One region of the Streptosporangium sp. NPDC023825 genome, then DNA from elsewhere that is predicted to be linked to it. Evidence: riboswitches for the same ligand, from Rfam matches in the RefSeq annotation. Region 1 holds a riboswitch; the other holds the start of a gene.

The links. A riboswitch is a leader RNA that binds a small molecule or an ion and turns the genes downstream of it on or off. The one in region 1 is predicted to bind cyclic di-AMP.
Region 2: linked by a shared signal. The riboswitch ahead of AB0G15_RS28510 (C40 family peptidase) and the one ahead of AB0G15_RS15450 (NlpC/P60 family protein) in region 1 are both predicted to bind cyclic di-AMP.

The regions. Positions count from the first base shown of each region.
Region 1 covers NZ_JBFAAE010000014.1:90,368-97,557, reverse strand. Annotated here, with positions in the region: gene AB0G15_RS15465 (Lsr2 family protein) at 1-264, opposite strand, end outside; gene AB0G15_RS15460 (RDD family protein) at 1,554-2,660, opposite strand; gene AB0G15_RS15455 (amino-acid N-acetyltransferase) at 2,889-3,542, opposite strand; cyclic di-AMP (ydaO/yuaA leader) riboswitch at 3,879-4,024, shown strand; gene AB0G15_RS15450 (NlpC/P60 family protein) at 4,117-5,079, shown strand; gene AB0G15_RS15445 (LuxR C-terminal-related transcriptional regulator) at 5,161-5,361, opposite strand; gene lysX (bifunctional lysylphosphatidylglycerol synthetase/lysine--tRNA ligase LysX) at 6,499-7,190, opposite strand, start outside.
Region 2 covers NZ_JBFAAE010000039.1:61,624-68,813, reverse strand. Annotated here, with positions in the region: gene AB0G15_RS28520 (branched-chain amino acid aminotransferase) at 60-1,154, opposite strand; gene AB0G15_RS28515 (3-isopropylmalate dehydrogenase) at 1,328-2,374, opposite strand; cyclic di-AMP (ydaO/yuaA leader) riboswitch at 2,530-2,748, shown strand; gene AB0G15_RS28510 (C40 family peptidase) at 2,736-3,344, shown strand; gene serA (phosphoglycerate dehydrogenase) at 3,844-5,433, opposite strand; gene AB0G15_RS28500 (hypothetical protein) at 5,719-6,573, shown strand; gene AB0G15_RS28495 (FtsX-like permease family protein) at 6,678-7,190, opposite strand, start outside.

The DNA.
Region 1 (7,190 bases):
GTGAGACTTCGCCCACGCCCGGATGTCGGCGCTCTTCTCTCGCGTAAGCGCCCGCGCTCCGCCTGCACGGCGGCGACGGGGAGCCAGGGCGCCGGACCGGCGGGCGCTCTGCACGAAAGGCGACAGGGAGTCACGGAGCTTCTTCGCGTTAACGTCACTCAGGTCAATCTCATAGCTGGTGCCGTCAATCGCGAAGGCGACAGTCTCATTGGCCTCGCCCCCATCGAGGTCGTCGATGAGAATCTCCTGGATCTGCTTGGCCATCTACACAATCCTTTCGCGGGTATTGTTTCATTCGCAAGCTAAACATATACCCGCGATCGAAGAGCGGCAATTCCAGGAGCCCGGCGATTCTCACAGGCAACCGAGACTCGCAGTCGAGCCTCCTGTGGATCAGCTCTTCTGCGACTCCGGGCCGGGCCGTTTTGCCGGACGCCGGCCGGCGGCTTCACTCCGAAGTAGCTTGACGACTCCGAAGATGAAGGCCCCGCCGACGATCGCCGGGGGTATCAACGCGGACAATACGTCGTACATTCGTCCTCGCTCCGCACCGTGGTGGCTTTCTGGGGACCATGGAAATGTGGCGACGACTCCTGGGCCGCGCAGGCACGCCCGATCGGTCTGGAACCGCCCACAGATGACCATAGCGCCACCGGCCGGCGACACGTGTCAGCAGGGGCGACCATGTCCGTCTCTCTCCAGCCTAATGCTTCTCTCCAGCCGCCTTACCGGTTGCGGTCGTAAAGCCGCGAGGAAAAACCGACAGGGCGATCTGGTGATCATCGCCGTCTCCGTAATACCAATGCCCGCTGGGTTCCCGGCCGCCGCACCATCGACCTCATCGCGACGAAACCCCTGTTGAGAGGGCTGGCCCGCCGGGACGAACGGCACCTTGCCGTGGAGCCGGAGATCGCCGCGAGCGGGTTCGTCACGGGAATGCCCTCCGTCGGCGGAACGCCCGGACGGAGAGTCGCTCGCTTCATCACCCCGGTGTGAGCCGATGTGACGCAAGCGTATGGAACAAGACGGATCTTCAACACTTTCTCGCCAAGAGTACGACCCGCTCTGGCACGGAGTACATAGTCGTAGACCGTATAACCACCAAACACGATGGGCCCCTAGGACAACCCCGCCAACACCACGCGTCCCCGATCCGGATCCGCAAGAAGGCCTTCACCGGCCGTCCCGAACGCGCCGCGGAAGGCGAAGAAGAGAATCCGGCACGGGATCGCCGAGGATGCCGGAGGCACGACGGATCGACCATTCGGTGAGTAGTGCGCGAACCCCCGACGGCGGCGGATCCGGCATTGACGCCTCATAGGAGACCCACGGGCGCCGGTGAGCCCGTTGTGGGCACCGTACGCGAATATTCCGACGCGCGGGGCGAGACTCGGTCATAAGTTCCCCCGCGTTGCCCGGGGCGTGGCAAATGGTTTTGCCCTTCCGTGACCCGGGCCCCGGGACCCATACGGTGCCCCTAACGCCCCTCGTTTTCTTGCCTGTACGCGAAAACGGGGCCGGCGGTTCAACCGCCGGCCCCGTTATTCGGGGAACTACTTGATCTTGACGACGACCGTCTCGGCCACCTTGTCGTGCAGGGTCTGATGCAGCGGCTTGTCCCACAGCTGCCACAGGATGTTCACGAGGTAGAAAATGCTGGCCACGTATGTCAGGACCGGGACTCCGTACAGGGCGTAGGGCCCCCAGAGCACACCGGCACGCTTGAGCGCCACGTTGGAGCTGAGCCCACCGGGCGGCAGGGCCCCGCCGACCGGCACGACCTTGATGCCCATGACCATCTTGCCGACCGTCTGCCCGCCCCGGCTGAGCATGAAGAACTCGTAGGCCACATAGATGGCCCCGGTGAGCAGCGAGCTGAGGATTGCGGCGAGGACGTAGCCGGTCCCCCCCGTGGAGACACCCGTCTCCATGTTGAAGGCGAAGGGCGTCACGACGATGGCGGCGATCACCGCGTTGATGATGAGAAGCGGGATCACCAGGATGATCCCGTCGATGATCCTCGCCAGCAGGCGCTGCCACCACTCGGCGAGCGGGGCGGGAGCCCCGGGAGGACCGCCGTAGGGCTGGCCGTAGCCCTGCTGCCCGTACGCGGGCTGCTGGTGGCCGTAGCCCTGCTGCCCGTAGTCGGACTGCTGGCCGTAACCGGGCTGCTGGCCGTACTGCTGCTGCCCGTAGTCGGGCTGCTGGCCATAGCCCGGCTGGGGCTGCTGCTGCCCGTATCCGGGCTGCTGGCCGTACCCCTGCTGCTGGCCGTACCCCTGCTGCTGGCCGTAGCCCTGCTGCTCGTGGGAGGACTGCTGGCCGTAACCGGGCTGCTGGCCGTATCCGGGCTGCTGCCCGTACGCGCCGGTCCCGCCCTGCTGGCCGTACCCCTGCTGCTGGCCGTAGCCCTGCTGCTCGTGGGAGGACTGCTGGCCGTATCCAGGCTGCTGCCCGTACGCGCCGGTCCCGCCCTGCTGGCCGTACCCCTGCTGCTGGCCGTAGCCCTGCTGCCCGTAGTCGGGCTGCTGGCCGTAACCCTGCTGCTGGCCGTATCCGGGCTGCTGCCCGTACGCGCCGGTCCCGCCCTGCTGGCCGTATCCGGGCTGGCTCTGCCCTGGGCCGGTGTTCGGCTGTGAGGCCTCCGACCTGTACCCCACGACTGTCACGTCAGGGTCGAGTTCGCCAGGGGCTCGACCCGCGTTGTACTGTCCGTAATCCGGCTGCCCCGACGGTGTGCGATCGCGGTCGGGATCATCCTGTGGATACGGCGGCTGTCCGGTGCTCACCGCGTCACCTCACTTAGACTGCGCATGTGGCAAATGTCAGACGCACATGCATGCTGCTGCACAAGGTATCGACATAGGTATCAACAGTCACCTTTCCGATCAGTCAGCTCTAAAGTCACCAGAGTCGGGCTCGCGTGTCAGGTGCAGCAGCATCCGGGTGTTTCCCAAGGTGTTGGGCTTGACGTGTTCCAGCTCGAGGAACTCCGCCACACCCTCGTCATAGGAGGCGAGAAGTTCGGCGTAGACCTCCGGGGCGACGGGCGTGCCCTGGATCTCCCGGAATCCGTGCCGGGCGAAGAACTCGACCTCGAAGGTCAGGCAGAAGACCCGCCGCAGGCCCAGCTCCGCGGCCGTGCGAATGAGCGCGGAGACGATCCGGTGGCCGATTCCCATTCCCCTGCGGGTCGGATCGACGGCGACGGTGCGGATCTCGGCCAGATCCTCCCAGAGGACGTGGAGGGCCCCGCAGCCGATCACCTCCCCCTCCGCGTCGGTGGCGACCCAGAACTCCTGGACGTCCTCGTACAGGGTGACGGTGGCCTTCTCCAGCAGGCGCCGGCCGGCACCGCCGTAGGTGTCGACGAGCCGCCTGACGGCCCGCACGTCCTGGGTGCGGGCGCGGCGGACCGTGATCTCGGCGCCCGCCCCCTGCCCGGGCGAACCCCGCTCCGCCCCCGCGGACCCGGCGCGCCGCTCCCCGTCGCCGGAGGCGCGAACGGCCGGCACGGGAGAATGCTCAGCAAGCTGCTCCATGACCGTTCAGCGTACGTCCTCACCGGTCTTCAATTACGGCTCACCCTTAACTCGCAGCTCGAAGACCGCACATGACCCTTGGCAGTCGCTTTACCACTCTCGGTGTGCGGCACCTCTCATGTGCCGCAGCTCACCTTTGGCACGGTCCCGGACCTGGGAAGACCTCCGCCACACCCGTCACACGAGAAGCAAAGGCAGCGTAATGGCCATGTTGATCATTTTGAGGTGTGATCTTTTCGTGACACCTCGGTTGCGAAACCTCTACTGAATTCGCAGTTCTGGTTGAGCAGGAACCACGGGTGCACTAATCTCCGTGCTCGATGTCAGAGACGTAAAAAGCCTGACCCGCCGAATCTCCCGCGGGGGAACCGGGGACCCACCACGTCCTCCGGGGTGAATCCGAGTGCCACCGGCGCACCCGGTAGGGCTGCCTCCGGCCCGAACCCGTCAGCTAACCCGGTAGGCGGCCGAGGAGAGGAGCCTGTTGGTGAAGCGCACGCGCGACCGCGGAGGAAAGCATTCGGGCCACGAGGCCCGCGCTCGAGGACGCGCGCCGCGAGGGCTGCGCCGTCGCATGGCGGTCGTCGGCCTGGCATTCGCCACCCTGACCCTCGGCACCCCGCTGGTGGCCGCCACCGCGGACCCCGAGCCCAGCCTCCAGCAGCTGGCCAAACAGGCCGAGAAGCTGCACCAGGAGATCGGCGTCCTCGCGGAGCGCTACAACGGCGAGCGGGTCAAGCTCAAGCAGGCCCAGCGGGCCGCCGAGAGCGCCAAGAAGACCCTCGCGTCGAGCGAGTCCGAGCTGGCCTCCCGTCGCACCAAGGCCACCCTCCTGGCGCAGAGCACCTACATGTCGGGCGGCCTGAACTCCGGGCTCGCCTTCACGCAGGCCACCGATCCCGACACCTTCCTCGACCAGGCCACCACCAACTACGCGCTCCAGCAGCAGCAGAGCGAGGAGGTCGCCCAGGTGAGCCGGGCGATCGAGGCCGCCGAGCGGGCCCAGGCCAGCGCCAAGGCCAGGACCGCGGAGGTCAAGAAGCTTCTGGCGGAGATCGACGGCAACCGGACCAAGATCGAGCGGTTGGTCGACCGGGTCGAGAGCGACCTGTTCAGCGAGGTGCGCACCAGGGCCGTCAGCAACAGGGGCGCCCGGGTGAAGACGAACGTGCCCATCGTCGGCAGCGGCAAGGCCGCGGAGGCCACCCGCTGGGCGCTCACCCAGCAGCTGAAGCCGTACGTCTGGGGCGCCGAGGGGCCCAACTCCTTCGACTGCTCCGGCCTGGTCATGTGGGCCTACCAGAAGGTCGGCATCAGCCTGCCGCACTACACCGGCGACCAGTGGACCGCGGGCACCCACGTATCCAGGAAAGAGCTGCGCCCCGGCGACCTGGTCTTCTTCTACAGCGACCTGCACCACGTCGGGATCTACATCGGCGCGGGCCTGATGGTCCACGCCCCCCAGACGGGTGACGTCGTCCACATCACCACGATCGACAACCGGCCCTTCGTCGGAGGCGTCCGCATCGCCGCCTGAACCGGCGTCGGCGACCGGGTCCGCGGGCGTGTCCGGCCCGCACGCGTGTCCGGCCCGACCTGCCGGACACGCGGCGGTGCGTCAGATCAGGCGGCGGCGGGCCGCCCAGGCCACGGCCTCGATCGCCGTGGCGACGCCGATGCGGTCGCAGATGCCCCTGAGCCTGCGCCTGACCGTCCGGCCGCTGATGTCGAGGCGACGCCCTACCCGATCGACCGTGACACCCTTGGCGAGCTCGGCCAGCAGCACGAGGTCGTCGTCGCTGAGACCGATATCGCTCATGCCCAGGGGGCTGTCGCCATGGCGTGAATCCACTTCTGGATATGCCATCAAGAGTCACTCCCCCCACTCTGGAAACCGGGTGCGAGACGCCGGAAATGAATACCGTCCGCCAGGAACGGTAAACGCCTTGTTCAAAGGTCGTCAAGTTCCACTCTTCATAGCGTGCGTCCAGTATTGACATAGCAGGCGCTACGTGAAGTACTCATGATATGTCAGTGCCTTTGCGGCTATGTCATGATCAAGCCCAGGCACGAGCCGGCAGGCGTCCCTGGCTGCGACGACCGAAGTCCTGGCAGAACAAGGTTTCGCCGGAACCGCCGCCCCGCCGGGCACCCCGAAGCCGCCCCCTCGGGGATCCGGCCCGCCCGCATTTCTCGGGAAAAATTGATCTCTTCCCGGCGACCATGTCCTCACCGCCTTGACGGCACACCACGGATAACGCGGAAATATGAGGGTCAAGAGTGGAGCTTTGCGGCATTCGCGAAGTGCCACGTGGCGACGACGGAACGTCCGGGCGATATTGGCCCTACTGGAAAGGGATTTCTGCACCATACGGAAATGCGTCCGATATTGCGCGGGATCATGGGTTCAACGGCCGTCTCCCACCCGCCGGGTGCGCCCGGGCGCCTCGGCCGCCTCCGCGGGGAACCACCCCGACCCGTGAGGGTCGGTGAGGGCGCTTCGCTCGGGGACCCCGGGGCGCTCGCACGGGGAACGGCCCGGAGACGGCCGGGGAACCGCTCCACCGCGACCCGGCCGCGCGGCTCGTGCTCCGGCTCGCGTCCACCGGCGCGGGACGGCCCGGGAAGGCCCGGGACGCGGGTCGGCGGAGGGGGCGGCGCGGCGCCGCCCGGTACGGCCGACCAGGCTCTCGGGCGCTCTCCCGGCCCGGCGCCCCACGGGATCCCGGCCGGATCACGCCCCGAGCCCGAGCGGTGACCGGGGTCGGCAGGGATCGCGTCCGGCCTCGTCCCCGGCGCGCGCACGGCCGGGGACCCGCCGCCTCCGCCCGGGGACCCGCCGTCGCCGCTCGCCGTCGCCGGGCGACGCCGCCCCTCATGGCGGTGGCACCGGGCCGTGGTGCCCGGCCCGGTGCCACCGTACGGGGATAACGTCCTCGCGCGCCGCCCGCCGGATTCAGCCGGTCGGCTTGACCAGCGGGAACAGGATGGTCTCGCGGATGTTCTTGCCGGTGAAGGCCATGACGAGGCGGTCGATGCCGAGCCCCATGCCGCCGGTGGGCGGCATCGCATATTCCAGGGCCGTGAGGAAGTCCTCGTCAAGCTGCATGGCCTCGACGTCGCCGCCCGCGGCGAGCAGGGACTGCTCGGTGAGGCGGCGGCGCTGCTCGACCGGGTCGACCAGCTCCGAGTAGCCGGTGCCCAGCTCGGTGCCGAAACCGATCAGGTCCCACTTCTCGGTGAGGAGCGGGTTGTCCCGGTGGGTGCGGGCCAGCGGGGAGGTCTCCAGCGGATAGTCCATGACGAACGTGGGCTGGACGAGCGTGTGCTCGACGAGGGCCTCGAAGATCTCCTGGACGAGCTTGCCCTGACCCCACTTGGCGTCCCAGTGGATCTCTCGCGCGTCCGCGAGCTTGCGGACGTGCTCCAGGGGCGTCTCGGTGGTGACCTCCTCGCCCAGCGCCTCGGAGACCGACCCGTACAGGGTGATCCGAGGCCACTTCGCCAGACCGAGGTCGATCTCCTGGCCCTGGTGGACGACCACGGAGTGGCCGAGTGCGGCCAGCACGGCCCTCTGGATCATCCGCTGGGTCAGGTCGGCGATGTCGTTGTAGTCGAGATACGTGCCGTACGCCTCCAGCATCGTGA
Region 2 (7,190 bases), on a different contig from region 1:
CCGCACGGGACCGGCCGCCCCTTCGGCCGACCGGTCCCCGCGGACCTCCTCGTACGGGACTAGCAGATCTTGTGGACCCAGCTGTGCGGGTCGGGGCGGGATCCGTACTGGATGCCCACGAGTTCCTCGCGGATCTTCGAGGTGACGGGCCCCTGGGTGCCGTCGCCGACCGTCCAGGCGCGGTCGGCGCCCTTGACCGAGCCGACCGGGGTGACCACCGCGGCGGTGCCGCAGGCGAAGACCTCGGTGAGCTCGCCCGTCTCGCAGCCCCGCTGCCACTCCTCGACCGACAGGCGCCCCTCCTCGGCGTGGAGGCCGAGGTCGGAGGCGAGGGAGAGGATCGAGTCGCGGGTGATGCCGGGCAGGAGCGTTCCGGTGAGCGCCGGGGTCAGCAGGCGGTCGCCGTAGACGAAGAACAGGTTCATCCCACCCATCTCCTCGACGTAGCGGTGCTCGCCCGCGTCGAGCCAGACCACCTGGTCGCAGCCCTGCTCGACGGCCTGGCGCTGGGCCACGAAGGCCGCGGCGTAGTTGCCGCCGCACTTGGCGAAGCCGGTGCCGCCGGGGGCCGCGCGGGTGTACTCGGTGGAGAGCCAGACCGTGACGGCCTTGCCCCCGCCGAAGTAGGCCGCCGCCGGGGAGGCGATGACCATGTACTTGTAGGTCCTGGACGGGTAGTTGACTCCGAGCATCGGCTGCGTCGCGATCATGAAGGGGCGCAGGTAGAGGCTGTGTCCCTGGGTGGTCGGCACCCACTCGCGGTCGGTCTGGACGAGCAGTTCCAGCGACTCGACGAACGTCTCCTCGGGCAGCTCGGGCATGGCCATCCGCACCGCGGAGGTGTTGAAGCGCGCGGCGTTGGCCTCGGGCCGGAAGGTCACGATCGTGCCGTTCTCCTGGCGGTAGGCCTTGAGCCCCTCGAAAAGCTCCTGCGCGTAGTGGAAGACCGACGTCGCGGGGTCGAGGCTGAGCGGGCCGTACGGCATGAGCCTGGCGTCGTGCCAGCCCCGCCCCTCGGTGTAGTCGATCGAGATCATGTGGTCGGTGAAGACCTGGCCGAACCCCGGGCTCGCCATTACCTGCTCGCGCTCTGCCGCGGTGCGAGCGTGGTCGGAGAGCTGCACGTCGAAGCTGAGCTTCTGAGCGGTGGTCATCGCACGGATCCTTCTCTTGGTGTCTGGCTTACCCTTGGGTCCATTCTGCGTCGGACCGGGTAACGGGAAACTACTCCATCTATGCCGAAAACCGGCAGTGCTGGAGAAACAAAAACGCACCTGGCGGCTCGGGTGAGCCGCCAGGCGCGTCGGGGTCGAGGAGGGCGGCTTCCTCAGCCGGCTACTCGGGCGGTGATGTCGTCGCCGATCTCGCGGGTGGTCCGGCCCGCCTTGCCTGCCGGCCGCTCGGCCAGGTCGCCGGCGACGGCCCGCTCGACCCTGGCGGCCTCGGCGGCCATGCCCAGGTGGTCGAGGAGCATGGCGACCGAAAGGATCGTGGCTGTCGGGTCGGCCTTGCCCTGGCCCGCGATGTCGGGGGCGCTGCCGTGGACCGGCTCGAACATGCTCGGCGCGGTGCGGTCGGGGTTGACGTTGCCGCTGGCCGCCAGGCCGATGCCACCGGCGATCGCCGCGCCGATGTCGGTGAGGATGTCGCCGAAGAGGTTGTCGGTGACGATCACGTCGAAGCGCTCGGGCTGGCTGACGAAGAACATCGAGGCCGCGTCGACGTGGCAGTAGTCGGTCTGGACGTCGGGATACTCCAGGCCGACGCGGTCGAAGGTGCGGGCCCAGAGGTCGCCGGCGTAGGTGAGCACGTTGGTCTTGTGGACCAGCGTCAGCTTCCTGCCGGGGCGGCCCAGCGCCTTGTCGAAGGCGTAGCGCACGACGCGCTCGACGCCGTGGGCGGTGTTCAGCGACTCCTGGGTGGCGATCTCGTGCGGCGTGCCCCGGCGCATGACGCCGCCCGCCCCGGCGTACGGGCCCTCGGTGCCCTCGCGGACGACGACCATGTCGATGTCCTCGGGGCGGGCCCTGCCCAGCGGCGTCTCGACGCCGGGGAAGAGCTTGACCGGGCGGAGGTTCACGTAGTGGTCGAGCTGGAAGCGGAGCTTGAGCAGCAGGTCGCGCTCCAGGATGCCCGGGGGCACGCTGGGGTCGCCGACCGCGCCGAGCAGGATCGCGTCGTATCCGCGCAGCTCGTCGAGGACCGGGTCGGGCAGGGTCTCGCCGGTCTCGTGGTAGCGCTTGGCGCCGAGGTCGTAGGTGGTGGGCTCCACCTTCGTGCCGACCGCTTCGAGGACCTTCAGCCCTTCGGTGACGACCTCGACTCCGATTCCGTCCCCGGGGATGACCGCCAGGCGAATGTTACGCGAATCCATGCAGGCACCTTACCGGTCCGTCTCGGTGATCGAACACCGGTCTCACTCTCCGGACACATCCGCCCGGAGAGACGTTTGATCGTTTTGTCCGTCTTTGCTTGGTATTGACCGTTTCGTGAGGTTTCGTTATGGTCCTCCCAATCACGTCGATGCCTAATCCGTACGGGCCGTCCCCTTACCGGGCCCGCACGGAGCCGGGGAACCACTCTTTACGGGATCTACCGGACCCCGGGCACCCCGCTCCTCCCCCGGAGCGCGTTCCCGGCCGTTCATCAGGTGGATTCCTTGGGGCGAATCAGCGCGTTCTCGCGCCGTAGGGCGGCCTCCACGCCCGAGCCCGACAGCTCACCCGGCCGGCCTTATGGAAGGAATCACCCTGTCCGGCACAGTTCTCCCCCGCGTCCTGTCCATCTCCGCCTCCATGATCGTCGCCGGCGCCGCGGTGTGCGCGACCTCGACCGCCGCCCTGGCCGCGTCCCCGCCCCCCGCCCCCGGGCCCGCCGCGCTCAACACCCCCGCACTGAAGGACGCGCTGAAGGCCGCGGCCGTCAAGCCCGCCTGGCAGAAAGCCGTGAAGTGGGCCATGTCCAAGCGCGGAACGCCCTACGTCTGGGGCGGCACCGGCAACGGCGGCTTCGACTGCTCCGGCCTGGTGCTCCGCGCCTACGGCGCCGCCGGGATCAAGCTCCCCCGCGTCACCAACGACCAGTACGCCGCCTTCTCCAAGAAGATCGCCTGGAAGAATCTCAAGCCCGGTGACCTGGTCTTCTTCAGCGGCCTCGGCCACGTCGGCATGATCACAAAGCCCGGCTACATGGTTCACGCCCCGCAGACCGGCGACGTGGTCAAGGAGGAGAAACTCGACTCCTGGCGCCGCGACTCCTTCGCCGGCGCGGTGCGCCCCGACCCGCAGGGGGTTCAGCTGACCAAGCGGGTCGAGCTCGCGACCGAAGCCGTGCCCGGCGGATGAGACACGCCGGCGGATCACCGCCGGGAGGCCGTGGAGACCCCGGCGGCGGCGAGAACGGGTTCAGCGGGTGGGAGCACCGCCGTTGTCCCTGCGGTCCAGAGCGGTCTGGAGCGCGTCGATGGCCTCGTCCTCGGTCTCCTCGGGACGGTTCCAGGGATACATGTCGTACATGGCGAATCTCGTCTCGGTCGCATGCCTGCAAGGAAGGTGGTCGAGACTCCGGTCGGGACTCCGACCAGGCCTGATGTCGCGGGTCCGGATCACGGACCGGCGGCGGGGGCTGGGAGCCGGCACGCGCCACGACACCGCGGCGAGTCGCCGGCCTGCCCCTGTCAGGCCTCGCCGCGGCAGGTAGGAATTACGAGAACCTGGCGCATTTCACTTCAGGCTACCCGGCCGCGGGAAAACCGTCTCGCCCGGCGTACACACTTCTCACATGCTGAGACGAGATGTGGCCGCCGTCCCGGTCTCCGGGGCGGCGGCCACATCGGCGGTACGGCTAGTCGGCCAGGTCGACCGAGCGACCGCTGTCGGCGCCGATCTCCGAGCCGATCTGGTCGATCACCTCGGCCGGGATGGCGGTGTCGACGGTGAGCGCGATGAGCGCCTTGCCGCCCTTGGCGTCACGGGCCACCTGCATCGAGGCGATGTTGATCGAGTGGTCGCCGAGGATGCGGCCGACCACGCCGACGATGCCGGGGCGGTCGGTGTAGGTGAAGAACGACAGGTGGTCGGTCGGCTCGATCTCCATCTGGTAGCCGTTGACCTCGACGATCTTCGTGATCTGCCTCGGCCCGGACAGGGTGCCGGAGACCGAGACCGCGCGGCCGTCGGCGAGGACGCCCCGGACCGTCACGACGTTGCGCCAGTCGGGGCTGTCGGAACTGGTGATCAGCTCGACCGACACGCCGCGGTCCTTGGCCAGCAGCGGGGCGTTGACGTAGGTGACCGAGTCCTCGACCACGTCGGTGAAGACGCCCTTGAGCGCGGCCAGCTCCAGCACGCGGACGTCGTGGGAGGCGATCTCGCCGCGCACCTCGACGTCGAGCTTGGTGGCGACCTCGCCCGCGAGGGCGGTGAACACCCGGCCGAGCTTCTCGGCCAGCGGCAGGCCCGGCTTGACGTCCTCGGCGACGGCGCCGCCCTGGACGTTGACCGCGTCCGGCACGAACTCCCCGGCGAGCGCGAGCTTCACGCTGCGCGCGACCTGGGTGCCGGCCTTCTCCTGGGCCTCGTGGGTGGAGGCGCCCAGGTGCGGGGTGACGACGACCTGGTCGAGCTCGAAGAGCGGGCTGTCGGTGACCGGCTCCTTCGGGAACACGTCGATGCCGGCGCCGGCGACGCGGCCCTCCTTGATCGCGGAGTAGAGGGCGTTCTCGTCGATGATGCCGCCGCGGGCGACGTTGATGAGGCGGACGTTCGGCTTGACCGTGTGGAGCTCCCTGTCTCCGATGAGGCCGATGGTCTCCTTGGACTTGGGCAGGTGCACCGTGATGAAGTCGGCCTCGCTCAGGGCCTCCTCCAGCGAGACCAGCCGGACGCCCATCTGCGCGGCGCGGGCCGGCTGCAGGTAGGGGTCGTAGGCGATCAGCTCGACGCCGAACGGCTGGAGGCGCTGAGCGACCAGCTGGCCGATCTTGCCGAGGCCGAGGATCGCGACGACCTTCTCGTCGAGCTCCACGCCGGTGTACTTCGAGCGCTTCCACTCGCCGCCCTTGAGCGCGGAGTGCGCCTGGGCGACGTTGCGGGCGGAGGCGAGGATCAGGGCGACGGTGTGCTCGGCGGCGCTGGTGATGTTGGAGGTGGGCGCGTTGACGACCATGACACCGGCCTTGGTGGCGGCCTCCACGTCGACGTTGTCCAGACCGACGCCCGCGCGGGCGACGACGCGGAGCCGGGGCGCGTTGGCGATCGCCTCGGCGTCGACCTGCGTGGCGCTGCGCACGATGAGCGCGTCCACGTCGGCGAGGGCGGGCAGGAACTGGGCACGGTCGGCGCCGTCGGTGTGGCGGACTTCGAAGTCCGCGCCCAGAACCGCGAGACCGGCCTCGGAAAGTTCCTCAGCGACCAGTACGACGGGCTTGTTCACAGGCTGGATCCTTACTAGACGGTGAGGGGTGCACGGACCTCACGTAGTCTATCGGCGCTTGTGAACGCGTTCACGAGTGTCCCGCGATCCGAGACGCCCCACGCCGGCCAGGACGCTCCCGGAGGCACCGGAGACACCCGCGAGGCGCGAGGGGGCTTCGGGGCCCAGGAGGCGGTTACCCGTCCTTGACAGATCTCATGCACCCAAAATTCAAGTTGGTATTGATCCCAGGAAAACTTCGCGATTACCCTGATAAGCCGTGGTCCACTACCTATCGTTCCTCATATGAGCATCGGGAACCCCGCTCTCGGCAACGTGCTCGCGCAGCACGGCGATCCGCACCGGCTGCTTGCGGCGCTGGCCGAATGGGGACTCCTGGTTGCCGTGCGACCCGACCGTTCCGTCGTGCTCGGCACGACCCAGGCCGGTGATCGTGTCCTGCTCGGGTACACCTCGGCGGACACCTACGCGCGGCACCGTGGCAGCCACTCGCTGTCGGCGTGCGACGCCGACACCATCCTCGACATCCAGCGGGTCACCGGCGTGCGGGAGATCGTGATCGACGCGGCGGGCCCGGCGGCCGCGGCCGTGCCGATCGAGGATCTCCAGCGCTACCTGCTCTCGACACGCAGCGGCCCCACGCCCGCGCTGTCGAGCGCGGCGCCGACGGCGTACGCGACCGGGGCGATGGCCACGGTCTCGCGTCCCGCGCCCGCGCGCCCGCCGAGAGCGCCGGTGCCCGCCGCGCCCTCCCAGCCGTGGATCCCGGCGCCCCGGCCGCACCTGTCGGGCCCGATGCAGATGGTGGACCCGGGATACCGCCGGTGCGACCATCCGATCCTGCCCGCGCTGCGCGCCGCGATCTCGCAGCTGCTCGTCGACTACCCGCTCGTCCACCACGTGTGGATCTCCGAGGCCAGCACCTCCTCGGGCGCGCCGGGGATCATGCTGCACGTGAAGGTGCACATGTCGGCGGCCGAGGACGTGGTCAGGGACATCCATCGCGGGGTGCGCGCCCGGCTGCCGCAGCTCGCCGCGAGCGAGGCGCCGATCCTGATGGCCAGGGTCGCCGACGCGCGCAGCGAGCAGCGGATGGTCGAGCTGGGCGCCCACGTGGTCTGCGCCGACGTCACCGACTGAGCGCTCCGACCGGCCGGGCATGAGCGAGCCGGGGTGACCCCCGCGCCGATGCCCGGCCGCCCCCGGAGCTCCGGGGGCGGCCGGGCACGGCCCGGAACGGCGGGTCAGGTCAGGCGGCGGGCGAGCACCACCCTCGTCCGGACGCACAGCCCGGCCAGCAGCGCGGTCAGCAGGGGCAGGCCGACCAGCACGCCCGCCACCACGAGCCAGGGCACGTCGATCACGAGGGTGACCAGGCCGGACGGCACGCCGTTCCCCGTTCCGATCCCGGATGCCCGGGCGCGATGGAACCCGCTGAAGACGCTCGTCACCCCGACGACCAGCCCGACGAACGTCCCCGCCCCCACCCCCAGGCCGGAGACGAACGCGGCCTGTCCGGCGACGAGAAGGCGCTGGACGCGGCCCGCCGCCCCCACCGCCGCCAGCGTGGCGCGGTCGGGACGGCCCTCCGCCACGGCCAGGCCGGTCGCCGCGAACGTGCCCCCGAGGACGAGGACCGACGCGCCGGCGGCGAAGGCGAGGAGCGTCGCCATGTCGTTGCTATGGAAACCCCGCTCGACCTGGGCGGTGGTGGTGGAGTCGACCTCCCTGACGGCGGCGTTCAGCCGCTCCTCCTG